One region of the Allobosea sp. BE125 genome, then DNA from elsewhere that is predicted to be linked to it. Evidence: riboswitches for the same ligand, from Rfam matches in the RefSeq annotation. Region 1 holds a riboswitch; each other region holds the start of a gene.

The links. A riboswitch is a leader RNA that binds a small molecule or an ion and turns the genes downstream of it on or off. The one in region 1 is predicted to bind thiamine pyrophosphate.
Region 2: linked by a shared signal. The riboswitch ahead of J2Y55_RS08680 (LuxE/PaaK family acyltransferase) and the one ahead of thiO (glycine oxidase ThiO) in region 1 are both predicted to bind thiamine pyrophosphate.
Region 3: linked by a shared signal. The riboswitch ahead of thiC (phosphomethylpyrimidine synthase ThiC) and the one ahead of thiO (glycine oxidase ThiO) in region 1 are both predicted to bind thiamine pyrophosphate.

What each region holds. Positions count from the first base shown of each region.
Region 1 covers NZ_JAVDTY010000008.1:51,238-59,257, forward strand. Annotated here, with positions in the region: gene J2Y55_RS18260 (hypothetical protein) at 1-530, shown strand, start outside; gene J2Y55_RS18265 (DUF3126 family protein) at 672-884, opposite strand; gene J2Y55_RS18270 (serine hydrolase domain-containing protein) at 1,202-2,575, shown strand; gene thiG (thiazole synthase) at 2,715-3,491, opposite strand; gene thiS (sulfur carrier protein ThiS) at 3,493-3,705, opposite strand; gene thiO (glycine oxidase ThiO) at 3,702-4,886, opposite strand; TPP riboswitch at 4,944-5,075, opposite strand; gene J2Y55_RS18290 (serine hydroxymethyltransferase) at 5,137-6,459, opposite strand; gene J2Y55_RS18295 (LysR family transcriptional regulator) at 6,584-7,519, shown strand; gene cysE (serine O-acetyltransferase) at 7,483-8,020, opposite strand, start outside.
Region 2 covers NZ_JAVDTY010000003.1:11,026-19,045, reverse strand. Annotated here, with positions in the region: gene J2Y55_RS08695 (putative bifunctional diguanylate cyclase/phosphodiesterase) at 1-1,730, shown strand, start outside; gene J2Y55_RS08690 (aspartate/ornithine carbamoyltransferase family protein) at 1,774-2,781, shown strand; gene J2Y55_RS08685 (DMT family transporter) at 2,769-3,686, shown strand; TPP riboswitch at 3,766-3,895, shown strand; gene J2Y55_RS08680 (LuxE/PaaK family acyltransferase) at 3,989-5,092, shown strand; gene J2Y55_RS08675 (acyl-CoA reductase) at 5,097-6,545, shown strand; gene J2Y55_RS08670 (ABC transporter ATP-binding protein) at 6,535-7,299, shown strand; gene J2Y55_RS08665 (ABC transporter permease) at 7,296-8,020, shown strand, end outside.
Region 3 covers NZ_JAVDTY010000014.1:173,682-181,701, reverse strand. Annotated here, with positions in the region: gene J2Y55_RS26295 (ABC transporter ATP-binding protein) at 1-113, shown strand, start outside; gene J2Y55_RS26290 (polysaccharide deacetylase family protein) at 125-1,024, shown strand; gene J2Y55_RS26285 (OmpA family protein) at 2,354-3,280, shown strand; gene J2Y55_RS26280 (hypothetical protein) at 3,504-3,704, shown strand; gene J2Y55_RS26275 (sensor domain-containing diguanylate cyclase) at 3,910-5,829, shown strand; TPP riboswitch at 6,013-6,117, shown strand; gene thiC (phosphomethylpyrimidine synthase ThiC) at 6,193-8,020, shown strand, end outside.

The DNA.
Region 1 (8,020 bases):
AAGGCCGCGAGACGGAGACGATGCTCCAGCCCGCCCGCATCGGCAACAGCGTGCTGATGGTGCCCCAGGACCTGACCGGCGCCGAGGCCGACGATTCCAGCCGCCTCGTCGGCATGGTGCGCCTCCGGCTGGGTTGGCCGGATCTCGGCCCGGCCCAGAACCGCAACCGCCTGCTGGTGACGCTGAGCCCGCCCGACAAGGTCAACGAGCCGGCGACGCAACTTGCCGTCTATGCCCGTTTCCTGACGCCGACGGTCTGGTCCAATCCCGGCGGTCTGGTGGTGCGCGGCTTCCGCAAAGGCTCGCCCTATGAGGGCGACGAACTCTATGTCTCGGTGCCCGACGGGCGCGGCTTCGCGGCGCGCTGCCCGCTCGACACAGCGGCAGTCGCCGCGCTGGACGAACTCTGCCGGGTGACGTTTCGCCACCGCGGCATCGACGTCAACATCCGCTTCCCGCGCAGGATCATCGCCGATTGGGAGCTGATGATCGGCGGCGTCCGCCGCACCATCGACGGCATGCTGCGCTGAGCCGACGTTCAAGCGCCGTCCGACATTTCGCCAGGGCGAGTCGGCTGGCGTGGTCGGCGAGAACCGGAGCGCAGCGGACTATTGTCCGTGAGCACCGGAAGCGCAGGCGGCCGCGTCAGACAACCGCCCTCGCGGAATGTCTCAGTCCTCGAGATCGACGTCGAGGATCGCCATGGTGAAGTTGAACGAGCGGTCGCCGTCCTCGTCATCGACATGGATGATGCCGATGAACTCGTCGGCCAGATAAACCTCGGCCGAATCGTTCTTCTTCATGCGCGCCCGCACGCTGATCGCATGGTTGGCGAAGGTGCGGCGCAGGTAGCCTTCGAGCTTGGCGAGTTCTGTCTTGTCCACGGTATCGGTCCTTATCGGTTGCCGGGACGGATGCCATGACGGGGCCGGAAGGGCAAGCCGGAAGGCTGTCTAGCCGCCAATCACACAACCCTCACCCGTCATTGCGAGCACCCGGGTCTTGCCTTCGGCAAGCCCGAGCACAGGCTTCGCGAAGCAATCCAGGAGGCCTCGCTCCACGCCCCCTTTGGATTGTGTCATCGCGCTGCTCCTCGCAAATGCTCTTCCATTCCCGCATAGCCACCGCCGCCTGGCGCGCCTGCACGCGCCGCCGCGATCTGCAATAGTGAGCGCTCCCTTCGCTCATGACGGATCGCCCCATGACGCCGTGGCTGCCTGCCGCCCTCGCCTATGCCTCCAGCTGGCTCGAATTCCAGCTCCGCCATCACGACCAGCCGGGATGCTCCATCGCGATCGCGAGCGGGCGGGAGATCGTGCTGGAAGCCGCCTTCGGCAAGGCCGACATCACGACAGGCGAGGCGCTGACGCCGCGCCACGGCTTCCGCATCGCCTCGCATTCGAAGAGCTTCACCTCGGCCGGCATCCTGCGCCTGGTCGAGGCCGGGCGGCTGCGCCTCGACGACAAGGCGGGCAGCTTCGTGCCCCGCCTCCATCCCGAGGTCGCGACCGTGACGCTGGCGCAGCTCCTCTCCAACAGCGCCGGCCTGACGCGCGACGGTCCCGACAACGGCCAGTTCTTCGACCGCAAGCCCTATTGCGACAAGGCCGAACTGCTCGCCGACCTGGCCTTGCCGCCCATCCTGCCCGCCTCGCAGCGCCTCAAATACTCCAATCACGGCTTTGGCCTGCTCGGCCTGGTGATCGAGGCGGTGACGGGCGAGCCCTATGCCGACTGGATCGCCAGGGAGGTCGTAGCGGCAGCCGGGCTTGCTGAAACCATGCCCGATATCGGCCTCTGGACCGGCCCGATGGCTCGGGGCCACAGCCCGAAATGGCCGCTCGGACATCGCGTCGTCGTGCCCGGCGACAATCCTTGCCAAGCGATGATGTCTGCCGCCGGCTTCGTCGCCACGGCCGCCGATGTCGCGCGCTATTTCGCGCAGCTCTCGCCGAAGGCAGAGCGCAGCATCCTCTCGCCCCTCAATCGCCGCGAGATGAGCCGCCGGCTCTGGACCGACGAGGAAAGCAGCCTAGGCCGCCATTACGGCCTCGGCACCATTTCCGGCGGCGAGGGCGACTGGGCCTGGTTCGGCCACTCCGGCGGCTTCCAGGGCTTCATCACCCGCACTGCCGTCCTGCCGGAGCAGGATCTGACGATCTCGGTGCTGACCAACGCCATCGACGGCCTCGCCCATCCCTGGCTCGACGGCCTCGTCCAGATCCTCAAGCGCTTCCAGGAGCTGGGCGCCCCCTCGGCCGCGACCAAGGATTGGGCCGGGCGCTGGTGGACGATCTGGAACCCTGGCGACCTCGTGCCCTTCGCCAACAAGGTGCTGATTGCCAACCCGACCCTGTTCAGCCCCTTCCTCGATGCCGGCGAGATCGCGATCGAAGCCCCCGATCGCGGCCGGATCGTCAAGGCCTCCTCCTTCAACAGCCCCGGCGAAACGGCGCGGCTGGTGCGCGACGATGCAGGCGGCATCGAGTCGGTCTGGCTCGGCGGCGCGCATGTCGTCTCGGAAGCGGCGCTGAAGGCGGAGATGCTCGCGCGCTACCAGAGCGACAACGCCTAGAGCATTTCCGCGTTTCTCCGAATCGCGAGAATCCTCTAGCTCCTTGTTTTAACGCGTTTTCTTCACGCGAACCGGTGGCCACTTCGCTCGAAAACGCTCTAGAACCCGTCGCTCAGGCCCGGGCTCGGCTCCGGCGCGTTCACGAACCGACGAGCCCGAGCTGGGGGCTCGACGCTTCGGCGCGGCCGCGGCGCGGAATGCGCCCAGCCCCGCGCGCATCCCAACCGGCCGCGACGGCATGGCGCATGGCGCGGGCCATGCGGACCGGATCCTTTGCCTTGGCTATAGCGGTGTTGAGCAGCACGGCGCTTGCGCCGCATTCCACCGCGATGGCGGCATCCGACGCCGTGCCCAGCCCGGCATCGACGATCACGGGAACGGCCGAGCGCGCGCAGATCAATTCGAGATTGGCAGGGTTGGCGACGCCCATGCCGGAGCCGATCAGCGAGCCCATCGGCATCACTGCAGCGGCGCCGAGATCGGCGAGGCGCGCGCAAACCACCGGATCGTCATTGCAATAAGGCAGCACGACGAAGCCCATCTCGACGAGCTGGCGCGTCGCCTCCAGCAGCTCCCCGACATCGGGATAGAGCGTCTCGCGATCGCCGATGACTTCGAGCTTGATCCAGTTGGTTCCAAGCGCCTCGCGGGCGAGCTCCGCCGTCAGGACGGCGTCGCGCGCCGTCTCGCAGCCAGCCGTGTTGGGCAGGAAGCGGTAGCCGGACAAAAGCTGCGCCGTATCGGAGCCATGGCCCGCCAGCGAGATCCGGCGCAGCGACAAGGTCACGATCTCCGCCCCGCTGGCCGCCACCGCATCCACCATGATGCGCTGGTTGGGATAGCCGGCCGTCCCGATCAGCAGGCGGGAGCCGAGTTGCGTTCCGGCCAGGGTGAAGGGCTGTTCTGCGGCACTCATCTCAACCTCCTTGAAAAGCGCGAATGATTTCGACGCGGTCACCGGACGCCAGACGCGTGAGCTGCCATTGCGACTGCTTCACCACCATCCCGTTCAGCGCGATGGCGAAGCCCTGCGGGCCCGGCAGATCGAGCTCGGCGGTGCGCTCCCGCCATAGCGCCAGCAGATCCTGCGCCGCGCTGTCGTGATCGCGTCCATTGACGATGAGCTTCATGCCACTGCCTCCTGTGCAAAAAAGCGCTCCGATCCGAAGGATGCGGCAGGCCCCGTGATGCCTCCCTCGGTGACGAGTTGCGTGATCGCCACCGCGGTGACAGGGGCCAGCAGATAGCCGTTGCGATGATGTCCCGTGGCGAGGAGCAGGCCTGGAATCCGGGTCTCACCGAGGATCGGCGCGTCGTCAGTGCTGGTCGGGCGGAAGCCCGACCAGATTGCGGCGATCGGCAGCTCCTCGATGCCGGGCAGGATGCGTCGCGCGCCTTCGAGCAGCGCGTAGACGCCGCCGGCCGTCACGGCATCGTCGAAGCCGCATTCCTCCATGGTCGCACCGACGATCAGCGTGCCGTCGCTCTTGGGGGCGAGATGGACCTGGTCGGTCCAGACCATGCGCGAGAGCAGCGGCCGGTGCGGCGGGCATGCCAGCGCCAGCGACTGCCCCTTGAGCGGCCGCAACGGCAGGGAGAGCCCCGCTATCTCGGTCCAGGCCCCGCCGGCGGCGACGACGATCCCGGCCTTCACCAGCCCTTGCTTCGTCGTGACGCCCACGGCGCGCCCGGCTTGCAGCCGGGGCGTTGCCGCCAAGCCTTCGAGCAGGATTCCGCCGCGTCCGATGAAGGCCTGCCGCAGAGCCGCGATCACCCTGACCGGGTCGACCTGATGGTCGCCCGGGCAATGGATGCCGGCCACGACGGAGGGTCGCAGGCCGGGCTCAAAGCCTCGGCAGGCGGCGCCGTCGAGCCACAGCGTCGCAAGCCCTGCCTGCCGCTGCATCTCATGGCGGAAGCGCAGCCGCGCCACCTCGTCGCGCGTCGTGGCGACAAGCAGGATGCCATCCCTGCGATAGTCGATATCGAGCCCGCCATCGGCCGATAATTCGGCAGCGAAGCTCGGCCAGAGACGCTGGCTTTCCAGGGCGAGCGCGACATGTTCCTCGCCGCCGGGCTCGAATTCGGCGGCTGCCGCCAGCATCCCGGTGGCAGCGAGGCTCGCGCCTTGGCCGAGCGTGCCGCGCTCGAAGAGTGCGACCCGCAGGCCGGCGCGCAGCAATCGCCAACCGGTCATCAGGCCGATCACGCCGCCGCCGATGATGGCGACATCCGTCGCGGCCGGCGGCGCCGGAGCATCGGGCGGGCGGGCCTGCTGGCGGCGCAAACTGGTGTCGGGTGGGCCTCTCATCGCAAACTCCTCGCCGCGACGGGGGCGAGGATATCTGCGGCCTTGCGGGCCGCCGGCTTGAGCCGGGAAATCCATCCCTCCGCCGGTATGAACCGGATCAGGTTCGAAGGATTTCCGCGCGCTTATCCGGGTTGTCCCGGTCTGCCAGCGGTGTCTCAGCCCCTTGCCGGGGATCTCCCTGGAATGACGACGACTGTGAAAGCTCGACGGCCGCTGGTCAAGTGCGCGCCAATGTGGGGAGCGCCAACCGTCACCGCATGAAATGCAGCTCGCGGAAGCGCGCCCGGAACGCCGTCACATCCTTGGCCACCGCTTCTGCCGGCCGCGAGCCGCTGAGGCCCTCAGTGATATAGCCGGCCAGTTCCGGCATGTCGGCGGGCGTCATGCCGAAGCGCACGATCTCGGGCGTGCCGAGCCTGAGCCCGTTCACGTCGCCCGCCACCTCCGGCAGGGGCAGGCCGATGCCGCAGCTCAGGATGTTGATGGCGCGCAGCGTCTTGGCCGCCGCCTGGCCGCCGCCATAGCTGTGAGCCTCGATGGCGAATTGATGCGAGGTCGTCAGGCCGCGGTCGCGCGCGAAGACCGGCACCTGCCGCTCGACCAGCGCCTCGCCCAGCGCCTTGGCCGTCTCAGCCATCATCTGCGCGTAGGCACGGCCATGCGCCTTCCAGTCGAGCAGGGTGATCGCCAGCGAGGCCGATTTCGCCGCGTCGAAATTCGCGGTCAGGCCGGGATAGGCGATGGCGTCGAGCCGCTTGGCGATCTCGGCATCGTTGGTGACGATCAGGCCCGAGGGTGGGCCGCCCAGGCTCTTATAGGTGCTCATCGTCATCAGATGAGCGCCCTCCTCCAGCGGCTGCTGCCAGCCATGGCCGGCAATCATGCCCGACATATGCGCGGCGTCGAACAGCACGATCGCGCCGATTTCGTCGGCAATCGCGCGGATCTCGCGGATCGGATGGGCGAAGAGGTTGAGGCTGCCGCCGATCGAGATCAGCTTGGGCTTCAATCGCAGGGCATCCTCGCGCAGGCGCGCAAGGTCGACGGTGTAGTTCACCGGATCGACCGGGGCGGGATGGGTAACGATGCCGTAAAGCCCTGCGGCACCGGCGCCATGATGCGTGACATGGCCGCCGATCGCGCCCGGCGGCGCGATGATGCAGTCACCGGGCTTGGCCGCGACCATGAAGGCATAGAGATTGGCGATGGCGCCCGAGGGCACGCGGATCTCGGCGTATTTCGCGCCAAAGACCTCGGCGGCGAGTTCGGCGGCGATGATCTCGATCTTTTCGATCGCCTCCAGCCCCATCTCGTATTTGTCGCCGGGATAGCCGAGCGAGGGCCGGGCGCCGAGCCCCGCCGCAAGCACGGCCTCGGCCTTGGGGTTCATCACATTGGTCGCGGGATTGAGGTTGATGCAGTCGCGCTCATGGATGTTGCGGTTCTCGACCGTCAGCGCCGCGATCCGCGCCGCGACCGCGTCGAGCGACTGGCCAGCCGTCTCGGCGGCGATGCCGAGCACGTAATCCTCGCTCGCTTGCGGAACCCAGTCGCGCCTGCCCAGAGCCGTCATCGATTGATCCTCCTCGCGATAATCCCGCACGATGCGAACGATATGACCGGTTTGCGCTAGGCTGCGCAAACGAGTAATCCTCGCTCGCAGGCAGAGAAAATCTCAGCCTAAGAGATGATCCGCCATGCCCGTCAAGCCGCCGCGCCCGCGCCTGCCATCCCTCAACGCCTTGCGGGCTTTCGAGGCGGCGGCGCGTTGCGAGAGCTTCGTCAAGGCAGCCGAAGAGCTCGGCGTCACCGCCGGCGCGGTGACGCAGCAGATCCGGCAACTGGAAGCCTGGCTCGGCTTCCCGCTGTTTCGCCGCCTCGCCCAGGGGGTGGAACTCACGGAGGGAGCGCGTAGCGCCCTGCCCAAGCTGACGCGCGGCTTCGACACGCTGGGGCAGGCGATACAGGACTTGCGCGCCGGGCATGAAGGCAGCGCACTGACCATCGCCGCCCTGCCCTGCATCGCCCAGCTCTGGCTCTCGCCGCGTTTGGCCGCGCTGCAAGCGGCGTTTCCCGGGCTGCAGATCTCCGTTTCGGCGATGGAACAGCCGCCGGATCCACGCCGCGAGCCGCATGATCTGGCGCTGTTCTATCTCGGCCCCGAGACGCTCCCCGTCGACGCGCTGACGCTGGGCCCGGACGTGATCCTGCCGGTCTGCGCGCCGGCACTCGCGCGCGCGCTCACGAGCGTCGGTGATCTGGCGCGCGCGACCTTGTTGCATGACGCTGTCTGGCGCGAGGATTGGCGGCGCTGGCTCGCCTTTGCTGGGGGCATCGGGACGATCGACCCGACCCGCGGCCCCTCCTTTTCGCTCTACAGCCTGGCGCTCGATGCCGCACTCTCGGGCTCCGGCGTGCTGATGGGCCGGATGAGCCTGATCGCGCCGCATCTGCGCGACGGCAGGCTCATCGCCCCCTTCGCTGACGCGATGCCGACCGGAGACGCGCTCACGCTCGTCCTGAACTCACAAGCAAGCGCGCATGCCAGCCGGCGCGAGATCGCACACAGCCTGCTCGAAACGCAGGCGCAACCAGCTCAGATCGCGCTGCCGCAATCTCCGGCCAGGATCTGATCCATCGAGCGCGACGGCTCGGCGCAGCCGGCCTCGCCAACGACCTTGGCCGGCACGCCGGCGACCGTCTTGTTGCGCGGCACGGCCTGTAGCACGACCGAGCCCGCCGCGACACGGGCGCATTGACCGATCTCGATATTGCCGAGGATCTTGGCGCCGGCGCCGATCAGCACGCCCTTGCGGATCTTGGGATGGCGGTCGCCGCCCTGCTTGCCGGTTCCGCCCAGCGTCACATCCTGCAGCATCGAGACATCGTCCTCGATCACCGTGGTCTCGCCGACGACGAGGCCCGTGGCATGGTCGAGGAAGATGCCCTTGCCGATCACCGCGGCCGGATTGATGTCGGTCTGGAACACTTCCGACGAGCGGCTCTGCAGATAAAGTGCGAAATCGCGCCGCCCCTGCCGGTGCAGCCAATGCGCGAGCCTATGGGCCTGCAAGGCGTGGAAGCCTTTGAAGAACAGCACCGGCTCCAGCACCCGGTAGCAGGCCGGGTCGCGG
Region 2 (8,020 bases), on a different contig from region 1:
GGGCTCAAGCCGTAGCTGGCGCAGCGTTCGATGCGGCCCGTTTCGAGCGCTTTGCGATGATCGGGGCTTGGGGAACGGCCGCTCTTATTGCCGGATTCAGCTGCTACGCCCTGTGGCGCTATCCGAGCCAGCCGGTTGCCGTTCTGGCGATCGCGCAATCGATCGGTTATCTGGCGGGGATATCGGGGCGCAACACCTCGCGCCCCCTGATCACGAAGATCCAGGTCCTGATCTCCGGTGCGCCCTTCACCTATGCCTTGGCTGCGACCTTGGAGCCGGCCTATATCCTGATCGCGCTGACGGTCGCGCTGACGACGATTTTGACCTTCTCCAGCACGCAGATCATTCACGAAATGTTCGTGTCCCGCCATCGCACGATGGAGGAGCTCGAGATCCTGGCCAATCGCGATACGCTGACGAATCTGGACAACCGGCGCTCGATTCTGCTCAAGATCGAGAACCAGCTGGCACGCAAGCAAGATACCGCGCTCCTCTCCATCGATGTCGATGATTTCAAGAGCATCAACGACACCTATGGGCATGATGTCGGGGACGCTTTGCTGCTCTCGATCAGCGAGACCCTGGCGTCTTGCCTTGGCTCTGGCGATATCGCCGCGCGGATGGGGGGCGACGAGTTCATGGTCGCCACGTCGCGCGGGAGCACTGAGGCGGTCGAGCTCGCGCGCCGCATCCTGATGCGGATCGGTTCCCAGAGGCGGATTAAGGGGCGCAGCATCGCCGCGACCGTCAGCGTCGGCGTCGTCGTTGCCGAGGCTGGCCTGGCTGTCGAACAGGCCCTCAAGCGCGCCGACATCGCGCTCTACAAGGCCAAGTCGGATGGCCGGAACCATCTGGTCGTCTATACGCCGGAGCTGAGCGTCGAGCACGATGAGCACCTGGCCTTCGAGGTCGATCTACGGGACGCGCTCCGCGCCGGGCAATTCCAGCTCGTCTACCAGCCGATCTACAACCCGCGCTCGGGCAGCGTCACGCTGGTCGAGGCGCTGCTGCGCTGGGATCATCCGCGGCGCGGGGTGGTCAGCCCCGCGACCTTCGTTCCCGTGGCCGAGCGCACCGGGTTGATCAAGGTGCTGGGCACATGGGCGATCGAAACCGCAGTGCGCGCCGCCCTGGCCTGGCCGCGCAATGTCGGCGTCAGCGTCAACGTCTCCGCGCGGCAGTTCGAGAGCGATCACGACCTCGTCGCGATCGTCGCCGCCATCCTGCGCAAATCGGGCCTGCCGCCGCGCCGTCTGACGCTCGAGATCACCGAATCGACGCTCATCGAGGACGCGCCGCACATCATCGAGAGCTTGAAAAAGCTGCGAGCCATGGGCGTCAGGATCGCGCTCGACGATTTCGGGACCGGATATTCGTCCCTGAGCTATCTGGCCAAGCTGCCGATCGACATCATCAAGATCGACAAGAGCTTCAGCCATGAGATCGATTCGTCGGTCAAGGTGAACGCGCTGATGACCGCGATCACCGACCTGGCTCATAAGCTTGGGTTGTCGATCATCGTCGAAGGCATCGAGACGGCGGCGCAGCTTGCCGTGATGCGCCAATTCAGCTTGCATGGGATACAGGGATACATTCTCGCGAAACCGATGTCCGACGAGGCTTTGCTCGCCATTATCAAGGATCGCGTGGCCTCCGACAGGATGAGCCTTGTCGGGAACCTCACGGCGCCTGCTGCGGTTGCCGTGAGGAAGCGGCCAGAAGTTGCTTGAGCGCGTCCCCGCGGTAATAGAGCCGGAACGAGAGCGGGGCGCCATGCAGAGGCCGAACTATCCAAGCGGCAAAGACCTGCTTGGCGCCGATTCGGTGTCGCGCGACGATCTCGACGATATCTTCGCGCGCGCCGAGCGCTTCCTGGCGGAAGAGACTGAAGAGGATGCGCCTGGCGACCAGCCGGCCCGGCTTCATCTCATGAGGCGGCGGCCAAAGGTGATCGCGACCCTGTTCGACCAGCGCAGCACGCGGACGCGGCTGGGCTTTCAGGCCGCGGCCTTGCGCCTTGGGCATCAATCGCTCGACGTCTACGATACCGATCGCAGCCGGATGGGCAGCGCGACAGGGGAAACGCTCGACGATCATATCCGCACCGTGGAGGCCTATAGCGACCTGATCGTGGTGCGCTCGCATACCGAGAGCCTGCCGTATCAGATCGGGCGACTGAGCTACCTGCCGGTCGTCAATGCCGGCAACGGCGCCGACGAGCACCCGACCCAGGCTTTGATCGATCTCTTCGCCATCCACAAATTGCGCGGGGACGTCAAAGACCTGTCGATTGCCTTGTCGAGCGATACGCGTGCGCGCTTTGCCCTGTCCTTCGTCAAAATGCTGCGCCTCTCGCCGCCCCGGCGTTTCACGCTTTGCTCCCTGCCGGACGTGCCGATCAACCCGCCGATGCGCGAAGCGATCGCGCTGCTGGCGAGCCTGGGCTGCAAGGTCTCCTTCGTTCATGACGTCAGGGACACCCTGGACCATGACGTCTTGATCATTCAGATGCAGGACATGAGTCGCTTCGCGCACGCGTCTCTGGGCAGCGAGGCCATCGACAAGGAAGCCGAGACCGAACCCTTCACGCTGACCGCCAAGAAAATCCTCGATGCGAAATCCGACACCCTGATCCTGAACCCCCTGCCGCGCTTCTCCGAGCTCGACGTGTCATGCGACGCGCTGCCGAATGCGGGTTATTTTCGACAGGTCAAATTGTCCTTGCCGGTGAGGATGGCCATCCTGGAGCGAATGCTTCTGGGTATTCCATGGACTGGTTGAAGCGCCGTTTCCTGGTATTCTCGGGTTGGATGCTGGCCTATTTCCTGGCCTATATCGCTGTCGCGATAGCCATTCGCTATCTCTCGCATTCCTTCCGCATCGTCGAGATCGCGGCGATCCGCTCCGCCGGCTCACTCATCCTTGCCGGATTCTTCGTCTTCAGAAGCAAAGCAGCCCTGCACCAACTGGCTGGCATGCAGTTCGGCTATCACGTCCAGCGCAGCCTGATTCACCTGATCGGGTCGTTGGCGTTGATCTGGAGCCTGGCCAATCTTCCCCTGGGCTTCATCGCGACGATCGAGTTCTCGGGGCCTCTCTTCGCGGCGATGCTGGGCCTCGTCGTCGCGGGCTTGATCCCGGGGGCCGTCGCTTGCCTGGGACTGTCGCTTATCGCCGTCGGCAGCGCCTATCTGCTGTTCTCGCAGGGCGTGTCGCATGATCCACGCCTGCTGATCCCGGTCGGTGCAGTCGCCCTGCTGACGATCACGAATTTGATGCTGGCCCGGCTGGCCGAGAGCAAGAGCGTTGTCCTGATCGTGTTCGTCATGCATGCCGTGCAGCTACCGGTTTATCTCTGTGCGCTCTTCATCGGCCTCGACGTGGGGGGAGCTACTCTGCCGCGCGACGTCCATATCGAGGACGTGCTCGGCGTTTCGCTGGCGGTTGCTGTGCTGATGCTTGCCGGCTTCGTCACGCAGACGGCGCTGGCGAATGCGTCGCGTCATGGCTCCGCACTGCAACTCTGCGCCGCCGATACGCTGCGCGTGCCGTTCCTGACGCTCATCGGCTATGTCGTCTTCAAGGAGATGCTGAGCGAGAGCATCGTCCTGCCCGGATTGCTCGTCGTGGCGGGAGCGATCATCACCAGCCTGCCGCACCCGCGCGCTCGAAGCCAGGCGAGCTAGAGGCCGTTGGCACGCGCGCAAGAGTGAGCCGCCGCCATGTCACATTCTTGACATGGCGCCGCCGCCGCCGTCATGGTGCGCCCGTTCCCAGGGGGGCCTCGCTAGGAGGCTGAGATTCCGCCCGCTCGAACCCGTTTCGAGCAACGCGGTGACCCTCCGAACCTGATCCGGCTCATACCGGCGTAGGGATGCGGGACATAGGGCGGCAAGTCGCTCCTTTTCCATGCTCGCGCCATTGGCCGGACAGCGGGTCGCAGATCGGAAACGTGCCGGATTGCGCCTTGATGTCTGGGAAGGTGTGCATGGACGTGACGGAAGCGCAGATCATTGCGGCCCTGCTCGAGTTCTTCGACAGGGAACAAGCGACGGACGAGGATTTCGACCGGCTGGCGCTGCGCATCTTCGCCTACCAGTTCGAGAACAATCAGCCCTATCGCCGCTTCGCCGCGGCGCGAGGCAGGACGCCGCTTGCCGTCCGGAGCTGGCGCGACATTCCCGCTGTTCCGATCGACGCTTTCAAGGATCTGACGCTGAGCTGCCGCCCCACGGAGGGGATCGAGCACGTCTTCATGACGAGCGGCACGACCCGTGGCGGGCAGCGAGGACGCAGCTATCACCCGACGCTGGCTGTCTATGACCGTTCGATGATCCTGAATTTCCGGCAGCGCTTCATGCAAGGCTTGGACAGGATGCAGGGGCAGGATCGGATCCGCATGGGCATTCTGTTCCCCGACGAGCAGGCGATGCCGAATTCCTCGCTGGCGCATTATCTTGCTTTGGCGCGGCGCGAATGCGGGACGCCCGACAGCGAAGGCTTCATCGACGAGGCAGGCCTCGCCACCGCGCGCCTGCTTGCGGCCATGGCGCATGCCGAGGCGAGGGGCGAGCCCTATGCGCTGCTGGGCGCCAGCTACAGCTTCGTGCATCTGCTCGACGAATTGCAGCGGCAGGGCCGGCGCTTTGCGCTGCCGCCGGGCAGCCGGATCCTCGACACTGGCGGCTTCAAGGGGCAGTCGCGCGAATTGGCGGCGGACGAGTTCTACGACGCGCTCTCGGCTGGGCTCGGCGTGCCCCGGGAGCGCTGCATCAACATGTACGGCATGACCGAGCTCAGCACTCAATTTTACGATTGGGGCAATGAGACCTGCCCGCCGGTGAAGTCGGGCCCGCACTGGATCCGCAGCCGGGTGGTGAACCCGTTGACGGGTCAGGATGTGCCCGCAGGCGAGACCGGCGTGCTGGTCCATCACGATCTCGCCCATTTCAACTCGGTCTCGGCGATCCTGACCGAGGATGCCGGCATCATCGTCCCCGGCGGTTTCCGCCTGCTGGGTCGCGTCGACGGCGCCGATTCCAAGGGCTGCTCCGTGGCGGTCGAGGAATTCCTGAAAGCGGCTCGTGGCTGAGGTGATGACCGAATTCGCGGGGCATCTGCCCGGCTTGCCAGCCGGCGAGGTGGAGTGGAAGACACTTCACTTCAGCGCTTGGGGCGAGGCCGCGGAGGTCCGCGTGCCCGTGCTGAGCGACGCGCAAGCCGCAGCGCTGGCGGGGCGCGTGCGCGACAATGCCCGTGCCTATCTCAAGACCCTGCGCATTGCCGAGATCACCGCGATCATCGACCAGGCGATCGCGCGATTGCTCGATCGGAACGATCCCTGGCGGCGGAAGGCCGAAAGGCTGCTGCCGATCGTGACGGGCTATGATCCCGAGATGATCCGGCTCGGCCTGACCGGTTATCTGAAGACCTTCCGGCAGCCGCAGCTCAAGCGCTTCCTGGCTGAGGATTTCGCCGATCCGCAGATCCTCGACGATTTCCAGCCCAGGCCGAAGGGCGGTTTCGCCAAGGCGTTCGGGCCGGATCTCTTGCTGCATGTCTGGGCCGGCAATGTTCCGGGCCTGCCGCTCTGGAGCCTGATATCGGGCCTGCTGGTCAAGGCCGGAAGCATCGGCAAGGTCGCCACCGCCGAGCCGCTGCTGGCGGGCTGGTTCGCCCGCATCCTGGCCGAGATCGATCCGCGCCTGGGCGAGTGTCTCGCCGTGGTCTGGTGGAAGGGCGGCGACGAGGCCGGCGAGCGCGTCTGGCTGGCTGAGGCCGACGCCATCGTCGCCTATGGCGGCAATGATGCGCTGAAGGCGATCCGGGATCGCGCTCCCGTCACCGCCCGCTATCTGCCGCATGGCCACAAGATCGGCTTCGGCATGGTCGCGCGCGCGGCGCTGGATACGCGCAAGGCAGGCGCACTTGCCCGGCAGGCCGCCTATGACGTGATGCGTTATGATCAGCAGGGCTGCTATTCCCCGCAGATGCTTTTCGTCGAGCGGGGCGGGCGCGTCTCGCCCCATGAATTCTCCGGCTATGTCGCCCATGAACTGGCGAGCTTTGCCCGAAAGCATCCGCGCCGCGCGCTCTCGATCGAGGAGGCTGCCGGCGTCGCGTCCTGGCGTGGCGCGCAAGAGAGACGCGCCTTTGGCGGCGACCGCGACATGCTGGGCGATTCTTCCGATGACTGGAGCATCGTCCATGTCGAGGATGCGCAGGCATTGGCCCCCAGCGGCCTGAACCGGACGCTCGCCATCGTCGCCGTCGACAGGCTCGACGATGTCGTCAGCTTGATCGCCCCCTTCCGGTCCTTCCTGCAAAGCGCCGGGATCGCGGCGGAGCCCAATGATCTGTTCCGGCTCGCCGGCCTGCTCGGGCAGGTCGGCGTGACGCGCATCTGCGCGCTCGGCGGCATGACCGCGCCCGAGGCCGGCTGGCACAATGACGGGCGCTTCAACCTGCTCGACCTCGTCACCATGACCGAAATCGAGTATGCGGCGGAAGCCGCTGCGGACGGGTTCGCGCCTTATGTCGATTGAGCCGCACAGCGAAGGCTTCGTCGCCATCGACAAGGCGAGCTACGGCTACGGTGACTGGCCCGCGATCGTCGATCATGTCGACTGGACGATCCCGCGCGGCGCGATCCATTGCCTGGTCGGGCGCAGCGGCTGCGGCAAGACGACCTTGCTGAAACTCGCTGCCGGCCTGCTCCTGCCCGATGAGGGGATCGTCAGGATCGATGGCGCCGCCTTGCGCGAGCCGGGACCGCAGATCGGCTTCGTCTTCCAGGCTCCGACCTTGCTGGACTGGTCGAGCGTGCTCGACAACGTGCTGCTGCCTATCTCGTTGAAGCGCCGCCCGTGCGCGGCGGACCGGGAGGCGGCACTTGATCTGCTGAAACTGGTTTCGCTGGACGGCTATGCGCAGCGCTATCCCAGCGAATTGTCGGGCGGGCAGCAAAGCCGTGTCGCGGTTGCGCGCGCGCTGGTCACCCAGCCGGCCGTACTGCTGCTCGACGAGCCTTTCGCCGCGTTGGACGCGCTGACCCGCGAGGAATTGCAGGACGACCTGCTGAGGCTCTGTGCCCTGCACGGAACGACAGTGCTGTTCGTGACCCATGACATCACCGAGGCCGTCTATCTGGCCGACCGCGTCGCGGTGATGGCGGCGGGGCGTCTGCACCATCAGATCGCCGTGGACTTGCCCCGGCCGCGCCAACGCGAATTGCGCTACGGCCAGGCCTTCAACGCGCTCTGCCGCGAGTTGCGGCAGGCGATGGACCTGGCGCCATGATCGCGCGCCTGTCCTCGGCTTTGCTGCTGCTGGTCCTCCTCGCCGGCTGGGAACTCTATTGCCGGTTTGCCGGCGTGCCGGCGCTGATCGTGCCGCCACCCTCGACCGTGCTGGCGACGCTGTGGGGCGAGATCGCCAGCGGGCGCCTGCTGCCGCATCTGCGGATCACGGCGACCGAGATGGCGCTTGGCCTCGCCTTGGGCTGCGCGATCGGGCTCGCCGCCGGGGTGGTGCTGGCGGAGGTCGGGTTCCTGCGCCGCCTGCTGCACCCCTATATCGTTGCCAGCCAGGTCGTTCCCAAGCTCGCGCTCGGCCCACTCTTCATCATCTGGTTCGGCTTCGGCATGACCTCGACGGTCGTGATCACCGCGCTGATCTGCTTCTTCCCGCTGATGGAGAACACCATGACGGGGCTGAGCCAGGTCGATCCGGCGCGGCGGGAACTCTTCCGCATGCTGGGCGCGACGCGTCTCCAGACCTTGCTGCGCCTGAAGCTGCCGAGCGCCCTGCCGGTGATCATGGCGGGCGTCCGCGTCGCTGTCGTGCTGGCGCTGGTCGGCGCGGTCGTGGGCGAGTTCATCGGGGGCAGGGCGGGGCTCGGCGCCTCCATCATCGCCGCCCAGAGCGTGATGGATTCAGGCCTGATGTTCGCGCTCTTCATCGTGATCACGCTCATGGGCATGCTGTTCTACCAGGCCGCGATCTGGCTCGAGAGCCTGCT
Region 3 (8,020 bases), on a different contig from region 1:
ATTTGCGCTGTCCGCTCGCGGCGGAGCGCTGCCGCCAGGAGCGGCCGCTGCTGCGCGAGGTCGGCGCGGCCCGCCTCAGCGCCTGTCATTTCGCGCCTTTCGCCCCCGCCTGAAGGAGCCTGCCATGACCGACCTGCCCCTCGAACCCTGGCAATGGCCTGAAGAGACCTGGCGCGCCAAGGTCAACCGCGTCCGCGCCGGACGCAATCTGAAGCCGAAGACCTGGCCCAACGGCGCGCGCTGCGCGGTGGCGCTGTCCTTCGACGTCGATCACGAGACCAACGAGCTGCGCGATGGCGGCAAGTCGGTCGGGCGGCTCTCCTGGGGGCAATACGGCAATCGCGTCGGCATGCCGCGCATCCTGAGCCTGCTGGCGAAGGAGGACATCCAGGCGAGCTTCTTCGTGCCGGCGGTGACCGCGCTGCTTTACCCGGACGAACAGCGCCGCGTCATCGCGGAGGGCCATGAGATCGGCCTTCACGGCTGGATCCACGAGGTCAACACCGCCGTGCCCCCCGCCAATGAGCGCGAATTGCATCTGCGCTCGGCCGACACGCTGGAAAAGGTCACCGGCGTCAGGCCGGTCGGGATGCGCACGCCGTCCTGGGATTTCTCGGAAGTCACCCTGGCGATCGAGCGCGAACTCGGCCTGCTCTACGATTCATCGCTCTTTGCCGATGACGACCCCTACGAACTGATCGACAAGGGCGAAGCGACCGGCATGGTCGAGTTGCCGGTCGAATGGATTCGCGACGACGCGGTCTATTTCAACATGAACCGCTTCCAGGCCTTGCGGCCCTATACGGCGCCGGAGACCGTGTTCGACATCTTCCGCCGCGAATTCGACGGCGCCTATGAGGATGGCGGGTTGTTCCTGCTCACCATGCACCCGCATATCATCACCTATCGCTCGCGCATCTGGATCCTCGAGAAGCTGATCGCGCACGCCAAGGCGAAGGGCGATGTCTGGTTCGCCAGCCATGCCGAGATCGCGCGCTATGTGAAGGCGCAGGCCGCGCTCTGAATCACGCCGTCCCGCCAGGCAATGCCGGGCGGGACGGAACTCTGCCCGATTTTGGCCGTTTTCGCTTCATCGGGGGTTCAGCGCGCAAAGGCGTTGATACCCGTCGCTGAAACGGAAACGGATTTCATGACGCGCACCAAGAACTGGCTCCTGATCGGAACCATGCTGCCTGCGATCACCTTGTCGCAGGGCGGCTTCGCCGCTCCCTCCGCTCAGAATGGCTTGCTGCTGGCGCAAGCGCCCGCCCCCGCTCCCAGCGAGGAAGAGCCCGGCCGGCCGGGCCGGCCCCGGCCGCCAGGACAACAGCCGGGAGCCGAGCGCCCGCCCGCGGCCCGCCCCGCGCCCGGCGCACCGCCGGCGATACAGCGCCCTGCTGCTCCTGCAGCCCCGAGTCCTGCAGCCCCGAACGCCGCGCCGGCTGCTCCCGCCGCACCCCGTCCCGCTCCGGCTCCGCCGGCCGCTGCGCCGGAGCCCCGGCCCCAGCCTCGGGCCGAGCCACCCGCGGCACGTCCTGTTCCGCCCATTCCACCCGCGCCCACTCCGCGCGCCGAGCCGCCCCGCGAGCCGGCCATGCCGCGCCCCGTACCGCCAATCATGGCTCCCGCGCCAGGCGAACCCGGCCGCCCGCCGGCAGCGCGGCCGCAGCAGCCCTTGCCCGGCCAGCCGCCTGCCGCCCGGCCGACGCCCGCGCCTGCCCCCGTCGCGCCGCCGCCTCCGGCCGGCCGCGCGCCGGGCGCCCCGCCCGCGGCTCAGCCTGCACCTGCTCCGAACGCGGCGCCGGCAACCCCGGCCGCGCCCCGTGCTGCTCCGGTTCCGCCGGCGGCAGCGCCCGCGACGCCAGGAGCGCCCACGGCCCCGGCCGTCCCGCGCCCCACACTGCCGCCGGGCCAACCCCAAGCCGCGCCGCCGGCAGCGGCTCCGGGCCAAGCGCCAGCAACCCGTCCGACGCCCGTACCTCCGCCCGCGGCCGCACCGCTGACGCCTCCGCCGGCGACGGCTCCAACGGCTCCTGCTCCTAGCGGGCGCGGTCCGGGAACGCCCCTGCCGCCACCAGTCGCCCAGCCGCAGCCGGGGCAAACCCAGCCCGGACAGACTCTGGCGCCTCCGCCAGCGGCAGCCCCGGCTCCAGGCGGGCGCGGCCCGGGAGCTCTCCCGCCGCCTTCCGCCCAGCCGCAGCCCGGACAGACCCAGCCCGGACAGACTCTTGCGCCGCCGCCAGCAGGCCAGCCCCCCGCTGGTGCTCCCGGCCAACCGCCGGCGCCTGACCGGCAAGGCCGGCGTGGCGGCATCGGGCTTGGCGGCGCCGCCGCGATCGGCCTTGGCGCCGGCGTGATCGGCGGCATCATGGCGACGCAGGGCGCGGAGCGCTTCGACGATGTCCGCAGCCGGCGCGAGGAACGGCGCGACGGCGACGTCACGATCATCCGCGAGCCCGGCCGCACGATCATTCGCGACGACGACCGCGTCATCATCCGCCGCGATGAGACCGAGCGGTTCCGTGATCTTGGCTACCAGCCACGCGTCGACCGTCGCGATGGCGAGACCCGCAGCGTCTTCGAACGGCCCGACGGCACTCGCGTGGTGACGGTCACCGACGAGGATGGCCGGCTGATCCGCCGCGCCCGCCTCGACCGCGACGGGCGTGAGATCGTGATCATCGACAACACCCGCCGCGATCGACCCAATGACCGCTTCTCGGATGAGATCGTCGTACTGCCAGCGCCACCCCTGCCGATGCCGCGCGAGCGCTATATCGTCGATGCCGAGCGAGCCGATGAGGGTCTGATCTACGAGACGATCATGGCCCCGCCGATCGCGGCGATCCCGCGCCGCTACACGCTTGACGAGGTGCGCTATTCGCCCGATCTGCGGGCGCGGATGCGCAGCGTCGATATCAATACGGTGACCTTCGAGACAGGCTCCTGGACTATCGCGCCGGACCAGGCCCAGCGGCTCGCGACCATCGCCCAGTCGATCCGGCAGGGACTGCAGAGCTCGCCCAACGAGGTCTTCCTGGTCGAGGGCCATACCGACGCCGTCGGCGCCGACATCGACAATCTGTCCTTGTCGGACCGCCGCGCCCAATCGGTCGCGGAAATCCTGACCCGCGACTTCGGCGTGCCCGCCGAGAACCTGACGACCCAGGGCTATGGCGAGCAATATCTAAAGGTCGCGACGCAGGAGGCCTCGCGCGAAAACCGGCGCGTGACGCTGCGACGGATCACGCCGCTGCTGGCGGGCCGCACCGGGCCGTGAACCCATGCCGGCGCGGTGGCACGCCGCCGCGCCGGTTCGCTTTCGCCGCATCGCTTTCATGAAGCGGCAAGGACTCTGGTCTAGCTCTCCTAGTCCAGCACTAGAGGAATTTTCGATCCGTCCGGGTCGTTCGATTACTCTAGCCCTTTGTTTTGACGCGCTTTCTTCACGCGAACCGGTGTCCACTTCGCTTGAAAGCGCTCTAACTGAGAGGAGACCGATCATGAGCGATTCATCGATTGCCATCGCGCAGAGCCTCGCCGCGAGCCAGGCCGCCGCAACCCGCCAGACGATCCAGACCGAGATGGTCAAGCAGCAGGCCGATGCCGAGCAGGCTGTGGCCGATCTGCTGCAGCAGGGTGCAGCCCAGGCGAAGGCCGCCCTTCCGGCCGGCCAGGGCCAGACCGTCGACATCACTGCCTGAGCTCCTGCGTCATGGCGTAGAGCACGACGCTCTGCACCCACGCAGCGATACCGGCCGCCGGCATGCAGCCCGGCGAACGACACTCCCCGGGGCGCCCAGCCGGCCGAGGCGGCATCGGGAGAGGCCCACTGGCGCCAAGTTTTATTGAGACCGTGACGTGAGGATTACGACCGCGATGTGAGGCTCCGCTTCGGAGGAAACAGCCATGAAGGCGAGTCGCATTGATGGGCATGCCGGAAGCCTGCCGCGTCTGCCATTCTGGGCCGCGGCATTCGTTACGGTGGCCTGCATCGCCATTCTCGCCCTGAGCGGATGGCGCGAATGGGCCACCCGGGCAGCCGATCTGAAGAACGCCGAAGTCGACATGATCAATCTCTCGCGCTCGCTGACACAGCACGCGGAGGACACCATCGAACTCGCCGATGCAGCGCTTTTCGGCTTGGCCAGCAGACTGGAGACAAACGGCACGAGTCCCGCCGCAATCGCGACAGTTCAGAGTATTCTCGACCTTCGCAAACCGACGCTAGGGCGAATCCGCGGCCTCTTCGTCTACGACGAAACGGGCCGCTGGCTGGCCACCACGGAGAAAGTCGACTTCGCGGGCCTCAACAACAGCGACCGCGCCTATTTCCAGCATCATCGTGCTGTGGACGATCGCCGCATCTATCTGGGCCGACCCGTTCAAAGCCGGACCGGTGGTCAGTGGATCATCACGGTGTCTCGGCGCCTCAATCATCCCGATGGCGCTTTCGCCGGCGTGGTCCTGGCGACGATCGACGCCGGATATTTCTCGCAGTTCTATCGCCGGTTCGACATCGGCCCCAACGGGGCAATCACGCTGCTGAGCGCCGATGGCATTCTGCTTGCGCGCAGCGTCGATAACGACACCTATGTCGGACGAGACATGTCGGCGACACCTCTGATCAGGGACAGGATGTCCCGGCCCGCCGCCAGCGTCTATTATTTCAAATCACCGCTGGATGGGCTGCAACGTCTGAGTTCCTTCAGGTTCAGCGAGCGATATCCGCTCCTGGTGCTGGCGACGGAAGCCCAGGATGACGTTCTGCTGCGCTGGCGCCAGGCCGCCATCGCCCGGATGGCCTTCGTGCTGGCTTTGACATTGGTGATTGGCGTCATCGGCCTGCATCTCGTGCGCCAGCTCTATGAGCGTCAGCGTATGGCGGCAGCGCTGATCGCCAAGGAGGCCGATTTCCGCCTGCTCGCGGAAGCATCCAGCGACATGGTCACCCGGATCGATTTCGACGAGCGCATACTCTACGCTTCCCCTTCCTCCGCGAGCGTTCTGGGCTGGGACCCCGCGCAGCTGGTCGGAACGCCGGCTCTGGCCGGCGTCAACCCGGAGGACTTGCCCCGGGTCGAACAGGTCGTCGCTGCGCTGAAGCGCGGCGAGGTCGAGGAAGCCAGGATCATCTACCGCACGCGCCACCGGGAGAAGACCGAGATCTGGATCGAGACGACCTTGCGCGTGACGAGGTCCGATAGCGGCACGATCGATGGCGTCGTGGCGATCTCACGCGATATGACCGAGCACAAGGATCTCGAAGACAAACTCGCGGCGCTGGCGACCTTGGACGGGCTGACGGGGCTCGCCAATCGCCGATGTTTCGACGAGCGGCTGGAGCAGGAATGGGCGCGGGCCTCGCGAGAGGGCACCGCCCTTTCCGTGCTGATGATCGATATCGACCATTTCAAGAAATTCAACGATCGTTACGGACATCCCGCTGGAGATGGCTGCCTGCGTGCTGTGGCCGCCGTCTTGGCCGCGCAAGCACGACGCCCGGGCGATCTGGCCGCGCGCTATGGCGGGGAAGAGTTCGCCCTCCTCTTGCCGGATACGAATGCCGAAGGCTGCGAGCTGGTCGGTAAGAGGTTCTGCGATGCGCTTCGCGACATCCAGATGCCGCACGGGTCGAACCCTCCGTCCGGGCTCGTCACGGCGAGCCTTGGCGGCGCGACCATCTGGCCGAACTCCCATGCAACGACAGGTCGCGCCTCGTTGGTTGGAGCAGCTGATCGGGCGCTTTATTCCGCCAAGGACGGCGGGCGTGATCGCATGGTCATGTCGGGACGAGTGCTGCCCTGGCCGCGCGCCAGGAGCGCCTGACCCGCAACAATGCGCCTCACCGGAATGCGCCGCTTCCGAAGTCGGCTCCGCACGATCTCTCGCTGCCGCCGTCGCGCCGAAGCGCCGCCGCTATCAACGAGGCGATGAACAGATGGCAATGACGCCATGCGAGCCGAGCGCTGTTTGCCGGTTGCGCGCGGGCGTCATCGCGCCTAACTTCCCAGCCGTTCCGAGGGGTGCTCGCAAGAGCTGAGATGGCCGTCCAGGCCGAACCCATCGAACCTGATCCGGGTCATACCGGCGGAGGGACTGGAACGCGGCTTGCGCAGAATCGCGGCCGCAGACAGCGCTAGACCGCTTCGACGCCGGATCTCCTGAACCTTGGACCAAGGAGGAGATCCCATGAACGTTCACACCAAGTCTGCCAAAAACAGCGTCAAGGCCACGCCCAAGTTTGGTGCACCGACCGGCGTCACCACCGGCCCGATCATCGGCTCGCGCAAGATCTATGTCGCGCCGCCGGAAGACCCGACCATGCGGGTGCCCTTCCGCGAGGTGCAGCTTTCGACCGATGCAGAACTACCGGTGCGCATCTATGACCCGTCGGGGCCCTTCACCGAGAGCGATGCCAGGATCGATCTGAACCAGGGCTTGCCGCAGCCACGCCGCGCCTGGCTCGACGCGCGCGGTTTCGACACCGTTCCCGGCCGCGAAGTCACCGCCGCCGACAATGGCAACATCTCGCCCGAGAACCTGGTGCCCGCCTGTCCGGCTGAGCGCCCGGTGCTGACGGCCAAGCCCGGCCAGATGGCGACGCAGTTCGAATTCGCGCGCGCCGGCATCATCACCCCTGAGATGATCTATGTCGCGCATCGCGAGAATCTCGGCCGCGTCGCCATGCTGGAGGGCGCGAAAGAGCGTCACGCCGATGGCGAGAGCTTTGGCGCGAGCGTACCGGAATTCGTCACGCCCGAATTCGTGCGCAGCGAGATCGCGCGCGGGCGGGCGATCATTCCCGCCAACATCAACCATCCGGAACTCGAGCCGATGGCGATCGGCCGGAACTTCCTGGTCAAGATCAACGCCAATATCGGCAATTCCGCCGTCACCTCCGGCGCCGCCGAGGAGGTCGAGAAGCTGGTCTGGGCGATCCGCTGGGGCGCCGACACGGTCATGGACCTGTCGACCGGGCGCAACATCCACAACATCCGCTCCTGGATCCTGCGCAACTCGCCGGTCCCGATCGGCACCGTGCCGATCTACCAGGCGCTGGAGAAGGTCGGCGGCGATCCGGTCAAGCTCGACTGGGAGGTGTTCAAGGACACGCTGATCGAGCAGGCCGAGCAGGGCGTCGACTACTTCACCATCCATGCCGGCGTCAGGCTGCCCTATGTGCCGCTGACGGCTTCCAGGGTGACCGGCATCGTCTCGCGCGGCGGCTCGATCATGGCGCGCTGGTGCCTGGCGCATCACAAGGAAAGCTTCCTCTACGAGCGTTTCGACGAGATCTGCGAGATCATGCGGCGCTATGACGTCTCGTTCTCGCTCGGCGACGGCTTGCGTCCGGGCTCGATCGCCGACGCCAATGACCGTGCCCAGTTCGCCGAGCTGGAGACGCTGGGCGAGCTCACCAAGGTTGCCTGGGACAAGGGCTGCCAGGTGATGATCGAGGGCCCCGGCCATGTGCCGATGCACAAGATCAAGGAGAATATGGACAAGCAATTGCGCGAATGCGGCGAGGCGCCCTTCTACACGCTTGGACCGCTGACGACAGACATCGCGCCGGGCTACGACCACATCACCTCGGGGATCGGGGCTGCGATGATCGGCTGGTTCGGCTGCGCCATGCTCTGCTATGTCACGCCCAAGGAGCATCTCGGCCTGCCCAACCGCGACGACGTCAAGACCGGCGTCATCACCTACCGGATCGCGGCTCATGCCGCCGATCTCGCCAAGGGGCATCCGGCGGCCAAGCTCCGCGACGACGCGGTCAGCCGCGCGCGCTTCGACTTCCGCTGGGAAGACCAGTTCAACCTGGCGCTCGACCCCGACACCGCCCGCGCCTATCACGACGAAACCCTGCCGAAGGACGTGCATAAGGTCGCGCATTTCTGTTCGATGTGCGGGCCCAAGTTCTGCTCGATGAAAATCACGCAGGATCTGCGCGCCGAGGTCCTCGCCATGGGCGAGAACGAGCGCATCGCACTTGACCAGGCGGCGGCGCAGATCG